One region of the Pseudomonas sp. 2024-210 genome, then DNA from elsewhere that is predicted to be linked to it. Evidence: predicted binding sites of a transcription regulator. Region 1 holds the regulator's gene; each other region holds the start of a gene.
The links. Region 1 encodes FliA, which starts transcription of late flagellar genes. Its sites were predicted from a motif close to CTAAAGTTTNNNNNNNNNNNGCCGNTAA; they were not measured.

Region 2: a site for FliA is predicted at 1,815-1,842, ahead of flgM (flagellar biosynthesis anti-sigma factor FlgM). Genes of this name have one in related genera too.
Region 3: a site for FliA is predicted at 3,698-3,725, ahead of motA (flagellar motor stator protein MotA). Genes of this name have one in related genera too.

Annotation. Positions count from the first base shown of each region.
Region 1 covers NZ_JBJGEJ010000004.1:34,049-40,578, reverse strand. Annotated here, with positions in the region: gene ACI7MX_RS06965 (chemotaxis protein CheA) at 1-1,080, opposite strand, end outside; gene ACI7MX_RS06960 (protein phosphatase CheZ) at 1,151-1,939, opposite strand; gene ACI7MX_RS06955 (chemotaxis response regulator CheY) at 1,960-2,331, opposite strand; gene fliA (RNA polymerase sigma factor FliA) at 2,576-3,319, opposite strand; gene fleN (flagellar synthesis regulator FleN) at 3,316-4,146, opposite strand; gene flhF (flagellar biosynthesis protein FlhF) at 4,263-5,576, opposite strand; gene flhA (flagellar biosynthesis protein FlhA) at 5,587-6,530, opposite strand, start outside.
Region 2 covers NZ_JBJGEJ010000008.1:1,202-7,731, forward strand. Annotated here, with positions in the region: gene ACI7MX_RS13070 (flagellar brake protein) at 103-843, opposite strand; gene ACI7MX_RS13075 (flagella synthesis protein FlgN) at 937-1,404, opposite strand; gene flgM (flagellar biosynthesis anti-sigma factor FlgM) at 1,455-1,778, opposite strand; gene flgA (flagellar basal body P-ring formation chaperone FlgA) at 1,931-2,701, opposite strand; gene ACI7MX_RS13090 (chemotaxis protein CheV) at 2,778-3,740, shown strand; gene cheR (protein-glutamate O-methyltransferase CheR) at 3,754-4,581, shown strand; gene flgB (flagellar basal body rod protein FlgB) at 4,908-5,315, shown strand; gene flgC (flagellar basal body rod protein FlgC) at 5,319-5,762, shown strand; gene flgD (flagellar hook assembly protein FlgD) at 5,778-6,503, shown strand.
Region 3 covers NZ_JBJGEJ010000002.1:353,306-359,835, reverse strand. Annotated here, with positions in the region: gene orn (oligoribonuclease) at 1-500, opposite strand, end outside; gene rsgA (small ribosomal subunit biogenesis GTPase RsgA) at 607-1,638, shown strand; gene motB (flagellar motor protein MotB) at 1,766-2,776, opposite strand; gene motA (flagellar motor stator protein MotA) at 2,780-3,631, opposite strand; gene ACI7MX_RS04200 (HDOD domain-containing protein) at 3,795-5,333, shown strand; gene rhdA (thiosulfate sulfurtransferase) at 5,376-6,203, shown strand; gene asd (archaetidylserine decarboxylase) at 6,213-6,530, shown strand, end outside.

The sequences.
Region 1 (6,530 bases):
ACGGTTACGCACCAGCACCAGCTCGCCGACCATGTTCATGATGTCGTCCAGGCGTGCAGTGTCCACTCGTACGGTGGTCTCGGCCTCGCTGGCATGCGCCTTTTCCGGCTGCGCAGCAGGCACGCGTGCCGGGGCTGAACGTGCCGGGGCCGCGTCGACCGACTTGGCCGCGACCGCAGCCACCGGTGCATCCAGTGCAGGGCTTTGGGCAGAAAACTGGCCCTTGCCGTGCAGCTCATCCAGCAAGGCTTCGAATTCATGATCACTGATGTGATCGGGGTTAGCCGCAGGTTCTTCAACGCTGTGTACGGGCGCTGTTACCACCACGTCCAGGGCATCGGTATTGAACGATCCTTTGCCATGCAATTGATCGAGCAAGGCTTCAAATTCATCGTCGGTGATTTCATTGCTGGCCGGCGCAGTGGCTTCGACTGTGGGCTCTGAGGCAGCGCTGGTTACGGTATCCGGCGAGAACTGCCCTTTGCCATGCAACTGATCGAGCAACGATTCAAACTCGGCATCGCTGATTTCATCGCTGGCCAGTGCGGGCGGGTTCGCCGGTTGAGGTTCGGCCGCGGCCGCCTTGACCGCGTTGAGCGAGTCGAGCAGTAGTTCAAATTCGCTGTCGGTAATGTCACCGGCAGGCTCAGGCTGCCTGGCCGGTTCAAGCGCAACCGCCGGCTGGCTTGTCGCTGGTTCGGCCAAACGTGCCAAGGCCGCCAGCAGTTCGGGCGTGGCCGCCGTGATCGGGCTGCGTTCACGAACTTCGGTAAACATGCCATTGACCGCATCCAGCGCTTCAAGGACAACGTCCATCAGCTCGGCGTCTACGCTTCGCTCACCCTTGCGCAGGATGTCGAACACGTTTTCGGCAATATGGCAGCACTCCACAAGCTCATTGAGCTGTAGAAAGCCGGCGCCCCCTTTTACAGTGTGAAAACCGCGAAAAATTGCATTGAGCAAGTCCGCATCATCCGGTCGGCTTTCCAGCTCAACCAGTTGTTCGGACAACAGCTCTAGAATCTCGCCGGCTTCAACCAGGAAATCCTGAAGGATTTCTTCATCGGCGCCGAAGCTCATGTACGTGCTCCTTGAAATAGGGTCTTTGGACGCCGCCGTGCAGAAACGCACGGGGGCATTCACTCAGAGCCTAGAAACCTAAACTGGATAATAAATCGTCAACATCATCCTGGCCGGACACGACATCTTCACGTTTATCGGCATGGATCTGCGGACCTTCACCCTTCGTCAGGTTTTTTTGCGAAATATTTTCAGCACGCAGTGCCTCACGGTCGTGTTCGATACCGGCAAAGCGATCAACCTGGCTGGCCATCAACACCAGCTTGAGCAAATTGCTTTCAACGTCGGTGACCAATTGCGTCACCCGCTTGATCACTTGACCTGTGAGGTCCTGATAATCCTGGGCCATCAAAATATCCGTGAGGTTGGCGGACACCTGGGTGTTCTCAATGTCGCTGCGCGTCAAAAAACTGTCTACGCGACGCGCCAGCTCGCGGAACTCCTCGGCCCCCACTTCGCGACGCATAAAGCGTCCCCAGTCGACACTTAACGCTTTGGCATCCGTGCCCAGCGCATTGACCAGCGGTGTGCTGCTTTCGACCAAGTCCATCGTCCGATTGGCCGCCGCTTCCGTCAGTTTCACAACATACGCCAAGCGATCGGCTGCATCGGTGATCTGTGACACTTCTTCGGCACGCGGCATGCCCGGATCTATTTGAAAGTTGACGATGGAGCTGTGCAACTCGCGGGTCAGCTTGCCGACTTCCTGATACAGGCCGCGGTCGCGGGTCTGGTTCAGTTCATGAATCAACTGCACCGCCTCGCCGAACTGCCCTTTTTCAAGGCTTTCGACCAATTCGTGCGCATGTTTTTTCAGGGTCGATTCAAACTCGCCCTGAGTCGCTTCTTTATGCTCCATTGCGCCCCCCTTCCCGCCGATCAACCGATGCGTTCAAAGATTTTTTCGATCTTGTCTTTGAGCGCCTGAGCCGTGAACGGCTTGACCACATAACCGTTAACCCCGGCTTGGGCCGCTTCGATGATTTGCTCGCGCTTGGCCTCGGCCGTCACCATCAGGACGGGCAAATGCTTGAGCTTTTCGTCGGCTCGCACTTGGCGCAGCAAATCGATACCGCTCATGCCGGGCATGTTCCAGTCAGTCACCAGAAAATCAATGCTGCCCAACTTGAGGATCGGCAACGCGGTGTTGCCGTCGTCCGCCTCGACCGTGTTCGTGAACCCGAGGTCACGCAACAGGTTTTTAATGATCCGGCGCATCGTTGAAAAGTCATCAACGATAAGGATCTTCATGTTCTTGTCCAATACGGCCTCCAAGCGGTCTTTGCCGCGCTCACACTCTGAGCGCGCCATTCAATCAATTCGGTAATTATCAAAAGCCCGTCAATTTCGTAGCAGTTGCCACAGGCGACGTTCGGCGGCAAAGCCGTCGTCAATGCAGCGACTGCGGTGTATCTGCCACACCACGGGCTCAGGATTGACGATCGCTGCGCAATCGAACGCAGCCTGCGGCAGCTGCTACGAATGAATCAGTGTTTCAATGTGCGCGCCACTGGCCCAGACGGGCGCGCAAACGCGCGGCACACTGACTGTGCAACTGGCTGACCCGCGATTCGCTGACCCCCAGCACTTCGCCGATTTCCTTGAGGTTCAACTCCTCGTCGTAATACAGCGCCAGCACTAGACGCTCACGCTCAGGCAACAGACTGATGGCGTCGGTCAACGCCACCTGAAAGCGCTCGTCTTCCAGATCCCGAGAGGGTTCAAGGTGCGCGCTGGCGCCATCTTCATGCAGCCCTTCGTGCTCACCGTCCTGCAACAGATCATCGAAACTGAATAAGCGACTGCCCAGGGTGTCATTCAAAATGGCGTAATAATCATCAAGGCTTAACTGGAGTTCGGCCGCAACCTCGTGATCTTTAGCGTCACACCCGGTTTTTGCTTCAATAACGCGAATTGCGTCACTGACCATGCGCGTATTGCGGTGTACCGAGCGGGGTGCCCAGTCGCCCTTGCGCACTTCATCGAGCATGGCGCCACGAATGCGAATGCCCGCGTAGGTCTCAAAACTCGCACCCTTGGTCGCGTCGTACTTGGTCGACACTTCAAGCAGGCCGATCATCCCGGCCTGGATCAAATCATCCACCTGCACGCTGGCGGGCAAGCGCGCCAGCAGGTGATAGGCAATACGCTTGACCAACGGTGCGTAGCGCTCAATCAGTTCGTACTGATTGTCGCGTGACGCCTTGCTGTACATGCGATAGCCGCTCGCGGTCATCAATGCCGTCCTCCACCTGCTTGCTGCACAAGACGCTCGACAAAAAATTCGAGATGGCCTCGGGGATTGGCCGGTAAAGGCCACGTGTCGACTTTCTGCGCGATGGCTTTGAAGGCCAGCGAGCATTTGGAACGCGGGAATGCTTCATACACGGCGCGCTGTTTTTGCACGGCCTTGCGTACGCATTCGTCGTAGGGGATGGCGCCTACGTATTGCAGGGCAACATCAAGAAAGCGGTCCGTGACTTTGGTCAGCTTGGCAAACAGGTTGCGGCCTTCCTGCGGGCTTTGCGCCATGTTGGCCAATACCCGGAAGCGGTTCATGCCGTAATCGCGGTTCAGCAGTTTGATGAGCGCGTAGGCATCCGTGATGGACGTAGGCTCATCGCAGACCACCAGCAACACCTCCTGGGCGGCGCGAACAAAACTCACGACCGAATCACCGATCCCGGCGGCGGTATCAATCACCAGCACATCGAGGTTGTCACTGAGCTCGCTGAACGCCTGAATCAGTCCAGCATGTTGCGCCGGGCTCAGGTTGACCATGCTCTGGGTGCCAGATGCGGCCGGTACGATACGAATGCCGCCGGGGCCTGTGAGCAATACATCGCGCAGCTCACAACGACCCTCGACCACATCGGCCAGGGTGTATTTGGGGGTCAGTCCCAGCAGGACATCAACGTTGGCCAACCCCAGATCAGCGTCCATCAACATCACACGTCGACCCATTTCGGCCAAGGCGATGGACAAATTCACTGACACGTTAGTTTTACCGACGCCACCCTTGCCGCCGGTTACTGCGATCACCTGTACGGGATGCATGCTGCCCATGATCTTTCTTACCTTGTCTTACTTAGACGCGGCTACAACGGCTGGCTGCGCGTGCCCATTGGCACCACACCTTGCAAACCATCGATGTAGGTACATTGCAACTCATCGTGTGTCGCTCAACCGACCCGATCGCGGGGGTTGGTATAGATATCAGCAAACATGTCGGCCATGGCCTCCTCGCTGGGATCTTCCTGCATTTGTACACTGACGGCGCGACTCACCAACTGATGACGACGCGGCAGATGCAGGTCGTCCGGGATACGCGGGCCGTCGGTCAGATACGCCACCGGCAAATCGTTGCTGATCGCCAGGCTCAGTACTTCGCCCAAACAGGCGGTTTCATCGAGTTTGGTCAGGATACATCCGGCCAGACCGCAGCGTTTATAGCTGAGGTAGGCGGCCTGCAACACTTGCTTCTGACTGGTGGTGGCCATTACCAGGTAATTGCGTGCCTTGATTCCGCGCCCCGCCAGGCTTTCCAGTTGCAGGCGCAGGGCTGGATCACTGGCTTGCAGGCCAGCGGTGTCAATCAACACCACGCGCTTGCGCGCCAAGGGTTCGAGCGTCTGCCCCAACGACTGGCCCGGCGCCACATGCGTCACCGGAACGTTGAGAATCCGGCCCAGGGTCTTGAGTTGCTCCTGAGCGCCAATACGAAAGCTATCCATGCTCACCAATGCGATATGTTGCGCGCCGTACTTGAGTACATAGCGCGCCGCCAGCTTCGCCAGCGTTGTGGTTTTACCCATACCAGCCGGGCCGACCATAGCAATCACGCCGCCTTCTTCAAGTGGCTCGATCTCCGGGGTCGTAATCATCCTCGCCAGGTGCGCCAACAACATGCGCCAAGCCTGACGTGGCTCTTCAATTTCGGCAACTTGTGCCAATAAATCACGGGACAGCGGCCCCGACACACCAATGCGTTGCAACCGGCGCCACAAATTAGCTTGCGCAGGTTTGGCGCCTTGCAACTGGTTCCAGGCCAGCGAGCCCAGTTGCACTTCGAGTAATTCACGCAAGCCATTGAGCTCTGAACGCATGCTGTCAAAGACACGACGGTCAATGCCGGGCGCAAGCGCCGGAGCCGGACGCGGCGGCTCTTCGAGCGTCGGCTCGATCAGCGGTTCGGCAGCGGTCAAGGGCAAGCCGGCAAACAGTTGGCGATTGACCTCACCGTCGCCTTCGCCGCGCAGGCTTAACTCGGCCTGCGCCGAGACTATTTTGGACTGGGTCTTGCGCAGCTCTTCTTCAAGCTCCACGTTTGGCACACGAGGGGCCAGGGCAGATAGCTTGTAATCCAGCGCTGCGGTCAACTCAACGCCACCGGCGATGCGGCGATTGCCAATAATGGCGGCATCAGCGCCCAGCTCATCACGTATCAGCTTCATGGCCTGACGCATGTCGGCGGCGAAAAATCGCTTCACTTGCATAAATCAAACCTCAGCCGTTCGGGCCTACTGTCGCAACAATCGTGACTTGCTTGTTATCCGGAATTTCCTGGTACGCCAGCACATGCAGGTTAGGCACGGCCAAACGGCCAAAGCGTGAAAGCATTGCGCGTACCGGGCCTGCCACCAGCAAGATCACCGGGTTGCCTTGCATTTCCTGACGTTGCGCCGCGTCAATCAATGAGCGCTGTAGCTTTTCAGCCATGCTCGGCTCCAGCAAAACGCCCTCTTCCTGGCCTTGTCCGGCCTTTTGCAAACTATTGAGCAATATTTGTTCCAACCTGGGTTCCAAGGTGATCACAGGCAGCTCGGACTCAACGCCTACAATGCTTTGCACGATAGCGCGGGACAACCCGACGCGCACGGCAGCCACCAAAGCGGCAGTATCTTGACTCTTGTGAGCATTGTTGGCGACGGCCTCGGCAATGCTGCGAATATCGCGAACGGGCACTTGCTCAGCCAGCAGCGCCTGCAACACTTTGAGCAACTGAGAAAGGCTCAATACCCCCGGCACCAGTTCTTCTGCCAGCTTGGGCGAAGACTTGGCCAGCAACTGCATCAACTGCTGCACTTCTTCATGACCGATCAGCTCATGGGAGTGTTTGTACAGAATCTGGTTCAAGTGGGTCGCCACAACCGTACTGGCGTCCACCACCGTGTAGCCCAGCGCCTGGGCCTGATTGCGCTGACTGACCTCAATCCACACCGCTTCCAGGCCAAAGGCCGGGTCTTGGGTGGTGATCCCGTTGAGCGTGCCAAACACCTGCCCCGGGTTGATGGCCATTTCTCGATCCGGGTAAATCTCGGCCTCGGCCAGAATCACCCCCATCAAGGTCAAACGGTAGGCACTTGGGGCCAGATCGAGGTTGTCGCGAATATGCACCGTGGGCATCAGAAAACCCAGATCCTGAGAAAGCTTCTTGCGCACGCCTTTGA
Region 2 (6,530 bases), on a different contig from region 1:
GGTTGATGTCAGCGGTCTCTGACATGAATCAAGGCTGAAGAGAATTCAGAGCATAAAAAAGGCCACATTAAAGTGGCCTTTGATCAAACAGATAGCGTGCAATCAATAATCGTCGTCTTTATCAAACTGCCGCGCTTCACGCTGCAGTTGATAGACAAAACGTTCAACCTGGCGCTGCACGGCACCGCTGATGTTGTGAAAACGCATGCCAGCAAAGGTGATGTTGAGTCGCTCTTCAAAATGCAGGTAACGCATCTCCACCGGCGTCGTCATGGTGCCAAAGGGCAGGGCAGCGTTAAAGCGTTCATACACCTGACCCAGTTGCATGCTTTGACTGATATCACCCTCAAAGCGCAACTTGCAGCCTGTGGCGGAGACGTCCAGCAATTTACCTTTGATCGGGGTTTTGAGCTTCTCGCCCGCCACTTCGACACTGATCAGGTTGGCCAGTCTTAACGCCGCGCGGAATGCGTTTCGGCGCTGGTGATAGACCACTTCGCCCGGGAGTGCGCCGCGATAGCAGCGATGACCGTTGACGTCATCAATGGTCAGTGAGGTGGTGCATTCCCAGGCAATTCTTACGCCGTCATGGAAGCCTTCGACCCGAAAAGGTACGCCCGCTTCAAGAAAACGTTCACCCTCTCGAGGGATCATTTCGTCCAGCGCGAGGCTGTTATTCTCACGATTTACATCCACCACATAGCTCTGGAAACGCTGGGTGCGATCCTGGAATGTGATGATCAACGGGTCATGGCTCTCTTGTAGCAACCGCAGGTTAGAGGCTATTTCCAGCGGGGTGGTCAGCACCTTGGGCGGCTGCGGAGCATCTTGGGCATCGAACACGGTTCATCTGTCTCCAGGCAAGTACAGCAACACAAGAGTGCGGCATTTTGCCATCATGCTGAGCATCTCGCTAGGCTGCTTGACGACTCGCGTTCACACCTGGCTGTAGGCGCGAGGCTTGTTTAGCATCGAGGTGGTGCCGCGTGCGGTGTACAGGGAGGGCACTTCGCCGCCATGCAGGATGCGCAGTTGATTGACCGTAATCGCCTGTTGGGTCTGAATTGATTGGCCATTGAGCTGATTGGCGGCATGGCACTGCGCAAGCAACTGGCTCAACAGATCGCTTTGGCTAAGCAACTGCTCGCCCACGCTTGAATGGCTGGCGAGGCTTTCGAGGCCTTTGCGGTTGGTCGTCAGACCCAGGCTGGCCAAAATCTGGCTGCGTTTGCGGCCATGTTGATCGAGCAAAATGATCAACGAATGTTTACGCGCCAGAATGTGTTCCAAGTGCACCATATCGCGCCCTTTGAGGGCGATGGACTCTTCCTGCAACAAACCGAGCAGTTGCTCAGCGGGTGCGAGGTCGTCATTGATCAGTTGCAGCAAATTTTCGTCGTGCATGGCGGGCTCTGGGAGTTAAGCGTCCAAAAGCCTGGCACCCGCCCCAAGGGCTAGTGCTGGGCTTCGATGTTTAGCAGTTTGCTGGCGACCCGACTGCTGTCGACTTTATAACTGCCATCGGCAATGGCTTGTTTCAGCTCGGCGACTCGATCGCTGTTGACCACCGGTTGATCGCGCAGTGAGTCGCTGATTTTTTGTAACTGCTGAGCCTGCGGGCTCAAGCTAACCGATTCACCGCTCGGGGCACTGGTGGTGGGCTCAGGGCTTTGCGCAGGGGCCGCTTGCGTGGCGCTGCCTGCTTCTTGGGCGGTATTGCTGCGCGTACTGCCGGTAACTGGCGGGGCGCTGTTGAGACGACTGAAGTCGATAACCATAACGAAAAACCTCTGGGTATTTGGACGCTTGCCATGTTTTCGGCCATACCCGGAAAAACTTTAGGCTTGATTAATCATAGGTGTGACTGAATACGTACTGATCTGGGTCAGGTAACAGTGTAGGAAAGTCGCAAGACTGATGCCAGAAAAGCTTACAGTGCCACCTCGACTTGACCAGGCCCAGTGATCCGCGCCTTGATCACACGTTTGGAGTTCAGGTTTCTGACGCGTATCTGCTCGCTCAAGCCGCCGTCTGACAGCGCCTCGCCGGGCATCTTGACGCTTAGGGTGCCGCTGCGAGCACTGATGACCACGTGGTCGCCTTTGCGCACGGCGGCGTTTTGCTCCAGATGCGTCAGGGTCAGCACTTGGTCAGTCACCACAGGACGCAGCAGTTTTTGCCCCACGGCCAATTCGGTCGCGGTCATATAGCCTTGATTGATTTGGCTGACGTCACGTTCGCGCAAGGTGACATCGGCGTAGTCCACAACCATGCCGCGTTTCAGTGGATGGGTGACGATCACCACATCGCGGAAAAGTCTGACTTGAGCCGGGACAAAGATGGTCCAGGGTGAGGCCCCTTCGCAACGAACCCGCACGATCACTCGGCCCATGGGCTGGGCCGGGCTTTCAAGCGTGGCTGTCAATTCTCTGTCGCACTCCGCCAGACGCAGGCGTGGATCGAGATTGTTCACTTGAATCTCATAGCGGCCTTCTATCTGACCAGTGGCAAGGTAGTCTTCGACAGTGAACTCAAGAAAGCCCTGAGTGACGCCGATAAGCTGAGTAGGAGATGTGAAGCCATCAGCGTAGGAATATTTGCCTACGCTAAGCAGGCACGCGACTGCCAACAGACTCAGGCATCGACGGCGAAGGCTGAAGGGGTTGGACTCGCGGCAGGAATTTGTCGTTTTGCTGTTCATGAAAGATAAATAGCAAAGCCCGTGCCGTTTACCGGGCTGCGTGTGTCGTAACTTAAAGTTTTAAAAGGAGCTGAGTATGGCTGGGGTGATGGATGCGGTTAACCAGCGCACTCAATTGGTGGGGCAAAACCGTCTGGAGCTGTTGCTGTTTCGTCTGGACGGGCCGCAGCTTTATGGGATCAATGTGTTCAAGGTCAGGGAGGTGCTGCAATGCCCCAGGCTGACGATGATGCCTCGATCCAATCCGGTGGTGTGCGGCGTGGCGAGCATTCGCGGCGCGACTATTCCGATTCTTGATCTGGCAATGGCCACCGGCGCGGGTCCACTTAAAGAACGGGATAACCCGTTTGTCATCATCACGGAGTACAACACCAAGACTCAGGGCTTTCTGGTGCGTTCGGTCGAACGCATTGTCAACATGAATTGGGAAGACATACATCCGCCACCTCAGGGCGCAGGCCGTGATCATTATTTGACGGCGGTGACGCGCATGGATGAGCAGTTGGTCGAAATCATTGATGTGGAAAAAGTACTGGCCGAAGTGTCGCCTACCCCTGAGACCATTTCCCAGGGTGTGGTGGATGTTGAGACTCAGGCCAGGGCATTGTCTTTGCGGGTGCTGACCGTCGATGATTCATCGGTGGCGCGCAAGCAGGTGGCCCGTTGTCTGCAAACGGTCGGGGTAGAGGTGGTTTCGCTGAACGACGGCCGTCAGGCGCTCAACTATCTGCGCCAGATGGTGGAGGAGGGTAAAGACCCGGCCGAGGAATTTCTGATGATGATCTCGGATATCGAGATGCCGGAAATGGACGGTTACACCCTGACAGCCGAAATCCGCAACGATCCACGCATGAAAAAGTTGCACATCATTCTGCATACTTCTTTGTCCGGGGTATTTAATCAGGCGATGGTCAAGAAAGTCGGTGCTGATGACTTTTTGGCCAAGTTTCGGCCCGATGACCTGGCATCCCGGGTAGTTGACCGGATTAAAGCAGCAGACCACAGCCAGGGTCAGTCCCTGGCGGTCAACACGATTTAAGAGGCAGGATCATTTGTCGACGGCTAATTTGGATTTTGAACAGTTCCGGGGCTTCCTGGAAAAAGCCTGTGGCATTGTGCTGGGTGAAAACAAGCAATACCTCGTTTCGAGCCGCCTTAACAAGCTGATGGAGCAGCAGAGCATCAAATCGCTGGGTGAGTTGATTCAGCGCATGCAAAGCCAGCCTCGCAGCGGGCTGCGTGAACAGGTGGTGGATGCCATGACCACCAATGAAACCTTGTGGTTTCGTGATACCTACCCGTTTGAAGTATTGAAGAACAAGGTCTTGCCCGAGTTTATCAAGGCCAATCCGGGGCAGCGGTTGCATATCTGGTCGGCGGCGTGTTCCTCGGGGCAGGAACCGTATTCGCTGTCGATGAGCATTGACGAGTTTGAACGCAGTAACCTTGGGCAATTGAAGGCAGGCGCACAGATCTTTGCCACTGACTTGTCCAGTCTGATGCTCAATACGTGCAAAACCGGTGAGTACGATAATTTGGCGATTGGCCGAGGCTTGTCGCAGGAGCGCTTGCAGCGCTATTTCGAACCCAAGGGGCCGGGGCGTTGGGTAATCAAGGCGCCGATCAAGAGCCGGGTGGAATTTCGTTCATTTAACCTGCTGGACAGCTACGCAGCGTTCGGCAAGTTTGACGTCGTGTTCTGTCGCAATGTGTTGATTTACTTCTCGGCCGAGATGAAAAAAGACATTTTGCTGCGACTCCACAGCACATTGAAGCCGGGTGGTTACCTGTTTCTGGGCGCCTCAGAAGCCCTCAACGGGTTGCCCGACCATTACCGGATGGTGCAATGCAGCCCCGGAATCATTTATCAGGCGAAATAGGCTGCGTTAACCCGTAGCAGCTGCCGAAGGCGGCGTTCGGCGACGCAGTCGTCGCAAAGAGTTCTAAACCTCAGTGCTCATTGTTGCGATCGCTGCGCGATCGGACGCAGCCTTCGGCAGCTGCTACGGGGGGGCGCGCACGTGCAATCAGGCGGCAGAAAAGCGGCAGTCAGCGGTCAGCCTTTGCCGCTTTTCTGACATTGGCGCCGCCCACTCCCTGCGCAAAGCCCTGAAACATGCGGTTATTCGATCTGGCACGAGGTTTGCTGTGTACCTGTCATCCACACCTGAATCCGTTTCAGGTCAGCTGACAAAGGTTTCCCGACATGAGCATCAGCTTCGATAAAGCGCTCGGTATCCATGAACAAGCCCTGGGTTTTCGTGCACAACGTGCCGAAGTGCTGGCCAACAATATTGCCAACGCTGATACCCCGAACTACAAAGCGCGGGATCTGGATTTCGCTTCTGTGCTCGCGGCACAGAACGACAAGAACCAGAACGCCACCTTTGCCCTGAACAAGACCAACAGCCGCCATATCGAAGCCCAAGGCCTGAGCATGGGTGACGAAGCCCTACAGTACCGCACGCCGATGCAGCCCTCGATCGACCAGAACACCGTGGACGCTCAGCTTGAGCAGTCGAACTATGCAGAGAATGCGGTCAACTTTCAGGCCAGCTTCACCTTGCTCAACAGTAAATTCAAAGGGCTGATGTCGGCCCTGCGCGGGGAGTAACTCATGTCTTTAGCCAGTGTGTTCAATATTGCCGGCAGCGGCATGAGTGCCCAGACCACGCGTCTGAATACCGTCGCCAGTAACATCGCCAACGCCGAAACCGTCTCGTCGAGCCTCGATCAGACGTACCGCGCCCGTCATCCGGTATTTGCCACAATGTTTCAGGGGGCGCAAAACGGCACCGGTGATTCGCTGTTCAATAATCAGGATGCCGCCGGCCAAGGCGTGCAGGTGTTGGGTGTGGTCGAAGACCAGAGCAACCTCGAAGCCCGTTACGAGCCCAACCATCCTTCTGCCGACGCCAAGGGCTATGTCTACTACCCCAACGTCAACGTGGTCGAAGAAATGGCTGACATGATTTCCGCCAGCCGTTCGTTCCAGACCAACGCGGAAATGATGAACACCGCCAAAACCATGATGCAGAAGGTGCTGACCCTCGGTCAGTGATAAGGGGCAAGGCAAATGAGTGTGACCGATTCCACCAGTGGCATGAGCCTCAATCAGGTTCTCGCCAACTCCGGCCAGACCACCACGACTGACAACAGTCTGGCAGCGGCTTCCAAGGCGGTGTCAGGCAGCTCCTCGCTGGGCAAGGATGCGTTTCTGCAATTGCTGGTGACCCAGCTGAAAAACCAGAACCCGCTGGACCCGCAGGACAACACCGCGTTTGTCGCGCAGTTGGCCCAGTTCAGTAGCCTGGAAGGCATCACCACCCTCAATGACACGGTTAATTCGATCTCGGGCAATTTCCAGTCCTCGCAAGCGTTGCAGGCCTCATCCCTGGTGGGCCGTTCGGTGATCGTGCAAACCAGCGAAGCCTATGTCGACCCGGCCAGTGGCAAGGCATTCAACGGCACGGTTGTGGTCGCTGATGCCAACTCGACGCCGACGGTCACTATTACCAATGCCGACGGTGAGGTGGTCAGAACTCTGGATCTGGGCACACAGCAAGCCGGCAACAGTGAATTCACCTGGGACGGCAAGGATGACGAAGGCGTTCTGCTGGATAAAGGGTCTTACACCTTTACGGCGGCGAGCAAAACCGACACCGGCAGCACGGCCCTCACCACTTACCTGCCGGCCACGGTCAACAGCGTGACACTGAGCAAAACCGGTGGCGAAATCATGCTCAACCTCGCGGGGCTGGGCAGTATTGGCATGTCAAAAGTTCAGACCATTGGCCTTTAAATCCTAAGCCGACTTACATGTTTCAAG
Region 3 (6,530 bases), on a different contig from region 1:
ATCGACTCGCGAATATCATCCAGCGCCAAATGCGTGCCTTTTTTAACCAGACTGTCGCGCACTTCCGGTGCCCAGCGTGCGACCAGCTCTTTAAGCGTGGAGACATCGAGATTTCGGTAGTGGAAGTAGCTTTCCAGGTCTTTCATGTAGGTGTACAAAAAACGCCGGTCCTGGCAGATGCTGTTGCCACAGATCGGCGATTTGCCTTTGGGCACCCAGTGCTCAAGAAAAGCGATGGTCTGCGCCTCGGCCTCAGCCATGGTCGTGGTGCTGTCCTTGACACGCTGGGTCAAACCGCTTCCGCCGTGGGTACGGGTGTTCCACTCGTCCATGCGCGACAGCACTTCATCGCTGTGATGGATGGCGATGACCGGGCCTTCGGCCAAAGTATTGAGGTTGCTGTCGGTGACGATGGTGGCCATTTCAATAATGACGTCGTTGTCAGGATCAAGACCGGTCATTTCCAAGTCGATCCAAATCAGGTTCTGCGCGTTTTGCATAATGGCCTCCAGTGCTAAGTCGAGCAGTTTAGCTTAGGCAGGTTGCCCACGTGCTAAACTCGCCAGCGTTTCACCCTCATTATCGCTTTATCAACACGGAACACCCATGGCCAAACGCCAGCTCAACCGTCGCCAAAACTGGCGCATCGAAAAGATTCAGGGCGAGCGCGCTGCCCGCGCCGCTAAACGTGAATCCAGTGCCGTCGAAGCGCTGGAAGGCGGCGATTTAGGCGCTGAACAGCTCGGCTTAGTGATCGCGCATTTTGGTGTGCAGGTCGAAGTCGAAGCCCAGGAAGGTGAACTTAAAGGCCAGATGTTCCGTTGCCACTTGCGCGCCAACCTGCCCGCACTGGTAACCGGCGACACGGTGGTGTGGCGCGCTGGCAATCAGGGCATCGGCGTTATCGTCGCCCAACTGCCGCGTAAAACCGAACTGTGCCGTCCGGACAGCCGCGGCCAGCTAAAACCGGTTGCCGCCAACGTCGACATGATCGTGATTGTGTTTGCGCCCATGCCCGAGCCGCACGCCAACCTGATTGACCGCTATCTGGTGGCGGCTGAGCACGCCGGCATTCGTCCTTTGCTGCTGCTCAACAAGGCTGACCTGATTGACGAGCAAAACGCCCCTGCACTGAACGCCTTGCTGGGCGTTTATCGCCAGCTCGGTTACCCAGTGCTGGAAGTATCGGCGCATCACGGTGATGGCATGCAGCAGTTGCAGGCGCAACTTGACGGCCATATCAGCGTGTTTGTGGGTCAGTCAGGCGTGGGTAAATCGTCGTTGGTCAACAGCCTGCTGCCCGAGGTCAACCTGCGGGTGGGACCGCTGTCCGAAATTTCGGGTCAGGGTACGCACACCACGACCACTGCTCGGCTGTTCCACTTCCCAGGCGGCGGCGACCTGATCGACTCCCCGGGTATTCGTGAATTTGGTCTGGGCCACGTCAGCCGGGCCGATGTTGAAGCGGGCTTTATTGAATTCAACGACTTGATTGGTCGCTGCCGCTTCCGCGACTGCAAGCACGACCGCGAACCGGGGTGCGCGTTACTGATGGCGCTGGAAGATGGTCGCGTGCAGCAACAACGCATGAACAGCTACCGCTCGATTATCGCCAGCTTGCCTGAGTCGAGTTACTAACGGCAAAAGCCCCTCACCCTAGCCCTCTCCCAGAGGGAGAGGGGACTGATTTGTGGCGCAGCTTTTAGCTCCCTCTCCCTCTGGAAGAGGGGACTGATTTGTGGGGCAGCTCTTAGCTCCCTCTCCCTCAGGGAGAGGGTTGGGGTGAGGGCGAGGCCGGATCATCAAACAGGTTCAGCTTCTGGCGCTCTTCATGCATCGGCGGCGGCTGTTGATCCGGCGGCAAGGTGATCGGGTCAACTGGCGCCTTAGGCAGCGCCTCAGCCTTGACCGGCTCCGCACTTTGCCCCCCCTCAATCGCTTGCTGGGCACGCTTGTTCAGCACCACGATGTCGATACGGCGGTTCACCGGGTTCGTTGGGTTGCTCTTGTCGAACGGCACCGATGAGGCGTACCCCACCACCCTGGCAATCTGGCTTTCGGGGTAACTGCCTGTGACCAACGCACGGCGGGCCGCATTGGCACGGTTGGCCGACAATTCCCAGTTACCAAAATCACCACTCCCCGAATACTGCGTGGCATCGGTGTGGCCGCTGATGCTGACCTTGTTCGGTACCGCTTTGATGGTGTCAGCCATGGCCAGCAGAATATCTTCGACGTACTGCTTGAGCCGCGCGCTGCCAACGTCAAACATCGGCCGATTTTCAGCGTCCATGATTTGAATGCGCAAGCCATCCGGCGTGATTTCAAACAGTAACTGGTCTTTGAATTTGCGTAACTGAGGGTTTTCTTCGACCTTGTTTTGCAATTCTTGCAACAGCAATTCGAGGCGCTCTTTCTCCACTTGCTCAGCCACACTTTCGGCCTGATCAGGATCGATCTTCTGGCTGTTGATCGTGTCGAGCTGGGGTTGCAGCTTTTCTTCCGGGTTCAGCGTGTTGTCCGGCGCCAGGGCGGGTGTACCGCCCAGATCAATGGTGTACGGCGAACCGCTTTCAGTGAAACCGACCGGGTCTTTGAAGTAGCCGCTAATGGCCAGTTTTTGCGCCGGGGTGGCCGCAGACATCAGCCATAGCACCAGAAAGAACGCCATCATCGCCGTGGCAAAGTCAGCAAAGGCAATTTTCCAGGCGCCGCCGTGATGGCCAACGGCAAAGCGCTTGACGCGCTTGATGATGATCGGCTGATTGTTTTCCATAAATCAGCGACCGCGAACCACTTGCTCAAGCTCGGAAAAGCTTGGACGGTGCTTGGGATACAGCACTTTGCGGCCAAATTCGACCGCCAGCGACGGCGGCATGCCCGAGGCAGAAGCGACCAGCGAGGCCTTGATGGCTTCGTACACGTTTATTTCTTCTTTGGCATCGTGGGCCAGCGACGTGGCCAAAGGGCCGAAGAAACCATAAGCGGCCAGAATACCGAAGAATGTGCCCACCAATGCAGCACCAACGTGCTGGCCAATGGCAGTTTGATCGCCTTCACCCAGCGATGCCATCGTCACCACAATACCCAGAACGGCCGCCACGATACCGAAACCCGGCATGCCGTCGGCGATGCCGTTAACGGCGTGAGACGGGTGTTCTAACTCTTCCTTTAGATTGAACAGCTCCATGTCAAACAAGCCTTCCAGCTCGTGGGGCGCCATGTTGCCCGAGGACATGATGCGCAAGTAATCGCAAATGAACGCAGTCATGCGCTCATCTTTAAGAATGGTCGGGTATTTGGCGAATATCGGGCTGGCAGCCGCGTCTTCGATGTCGGCCTCAATAGCCATCATCCCTTCGCGACGACTTTTATTCAGAATCTCGTAAACCAGGCCCAGCACTTCAAGGTAGAAAGCGTGGGAGAACCGCGAACCGAACATGCCCAGCGATTTTTTCAGTACGTGCAGGGTCATGTAGCCCGGATTGGCCTGCAAGAACGCCCCCAGCGCTGCGCCACCAATGATCATGACCTCAAAAGGCTGAATCAATGCCGCGATCTTGCCGTGGGAGAGCACGTAGCCGCCGAGTACACTCGCGATCACGACGATAATGCCGATAATTTTAGCCATAAATATAAAAGTACTTATTCAGTCGGGTTCGGGGTGATTGCAGCGTCACAAAAACTCTTCTTCTCCCTATCGGCAAATCTGCGCCAGACTGTAACGCGTAAAAGCGAAAAACATTCAGCCCGGTTCGGGTGTGCCCTCCCTTTATGATGATCGCGCTCCTTTTATGGCTAACAAAAATATTGCATCGACATCAGTACCGACCACGCTGGACGCTTGGGTTCAGCGGCTAAACAACGCTCAGCTGCCCATCCCGCAATACAGCCATGCGCAGGTAAGCGCAGCGATCAACGACAGTCGCCGCTCGTTGCGCGATATTGCCGAGGTCATGCAAGACAGCCCTGCGTTGGCGTTGAGTTTGATTCGCGAAGCCAACCAGCATCTGCAAAGCAGCCTGAGTGAACCGGCTGAAAGCCTGGAAGTGGCCATCAACCGACTGGGGTTGAAACGCACCCAGGAAGTGCTTGAGAGCTTGCCCGCCCTGGCCCCGGAGGACATGCCGCTGCCTTACCGGCAAATCCAGCTCATCAGCCAGCATGCAGCGCAACAAGCCATCGGCCTGTTCGGCAATCGCCTGGCGCGGCTCTGGCAAGAGATTTACTGGGGCAGTTTGCTGTTCCTCTCGCCCTTGTGGGCCATGGCGCTGACCCACCCTGACCTGCTCGAAGAATGGGAGCTGCAAGTGCTTCACCGCGGTGAGTGCGCCGACAAGGTCGAGCAGAAGCTGTTCGGCGTACGCCTGTTTGAGATCTGCAGGGCACTGGCCGAGTTATGGCGGCTGCCTGATTGGGTGCTGCACGGATACACCGTGGTCAATGAGCAACAGCTTACGCTGGTCAGTGTGTTGCATATTGCTCGCGACCGGCATCATCCGCTTCGCCAGCAACAGCGTCTGGACGCCGATCCGGCCTTGCGTAGCTGGCTCAACCAGCCAGCCAACAGCGTGCTGCTGGCCAATGGGTTGGCACTGTCGGCTCAAGCCGCCTGGGATATACCGCACAATCGGCGCTGGCAACTGCTGACCAGTCTGTACTTGCAAATGCCGCTGGATGATGTGCAGCAGCTTGTTCACCAAAACGCCGTCAGCAGCGGCCGATACCACTCTGTACCCGAACTTTGGCACCCGGCGCAGGCACTGCTTTTGCCTTGGAATGCACGACGCACGCTGCAAGGCAATCAACCCGCCGCGCCGCCTTCGGCCGAAGCGCTGACCCTATGGCGTAAACACTGTACACAGCTGTTGGCCGAGCCGAGCACGTTCGCCAATGCGATGCACCTGACGACCTGCGCCCGCGAAGCTTTGGTCGCCTGCGGTATGCGCAGGCTCATTGTGTTGATGGCTGACAAGACATCGAGTTATCTGCGGGTTTTTCAGGTCTGGGGGCTGCCCAAAGAGGTGTTCGATCTGACGTTCACTATCAGTGAGAGTACCGGCCTGCAGCGTTTGATGGCGCAACCTGCACAACTGCGCCTGACCCCCGAAAATAACGCAGTGATTGGTGCAGCCCTGCCTGACAAGCTGCTCTGCCTGTTTCCCGGTGAGCATCTGCTGCTGCGTTCACTGAGTAATAATGGCCGCGTGGTCATGCTGATACTGGCCGACCAGGGCGGCGGTGCGCTCAACGAGACCAGTGTGCAAGCGTTTGGCAAAACCGCGCAATGCATTGAAAAAGCCCTGCACAGCTTTACCAACCGCGGGCGTTAGCGCTTGCGCTACAATCCTCTCTTTTTTCGCTCTGGAGAACCCATGCCTGACTTCTCTGGCTTGCCGTTGGTGATCGAACCCGGCGACCTGCTCGCACGGCTTGATGCCCCCAATTTGATTGTGGTCGACCTGACCAGCGCAGCACGCTACGACGCCGGGCATATTCCGGGCGCTCACTTTGTCGACCCCAAGCGCACGCAACTGGGTCAGCCTCCTGCACCCGGCCTGCTGCCGACACGCTCGTCACTGGAGGCATTGTTCGGTGAGCTGGGCCACACACCCAATGCGGTCTACGTGGTGTATGACGACGAAGGCGGCGGCTGGGCCGGGCGGTTTATCTGGTTGCTCGATGTGATCGGGCACAAGGCTTATCACTACCTTGATGGCGGCCTTCCCGCCTGGATTGCCTCAGGCGGCCCCTTGTCTACCGACGTGCCTGCGCCGGGCGGCGGCCCTGTGCCAGTAACCTTGCATGAAGAACCCATCGCCACCCGCGAGTACCTGCAAAGCCGTCTGGGTGCAGCCGACCTGGCGATCTGGGATGCGCGCAATCCTGCCGAATATTCGGGTGAAAAGGTGTTGGCCGCCAAGGGTGGGCACATCCCCGGCGCGATCAATTTTGAATGGACAGCAGGCATGGATAAAACCCGCGACCTGCGCATTCGCACCGACATGGCACAGATCCTCAAGGATCTGGGGATCACGCCGGACAAAGAAGTGATTACTCATTGCCAGACTCACCACCGTTCTGGCTTTACCTATCTCGTCGCCAAAGCGCTCGGTTATCCGCGCGTCAAAGGCTACGCCGGCTCCTGGGGCGAATGGGGCAACCACCCCGACACCCCCGTCGAGCTGCCTGTCAAACACTAAGGACCTGTAATGAAAAAGCGTTTGTTTCTCTTGAGTCAGTACCTGCTGCCCCATCACCTGCTGTCGCGTCTGGCCGGCTGCATTGCCGAGTGCCGCGTGCGCTGGTTTAAAAATGCGTTCACCACCTGGTTCGCCAAGCGCTACAACGTGGACATGTCCCAAGCGCTGGTTGAAGACGTCACCGCGTACGAACATTTCAACGCCTTCTTCACGCGCGCCCTGAAAGACGGCGCGCGCCCGCTGGACCAGACCCCCGGTGCTGTCTTGAGCCCTGCCGATGGTGCCGTTAGCCAATTGGGTGCGATTGAGCACGGTCGTGTATTTCAG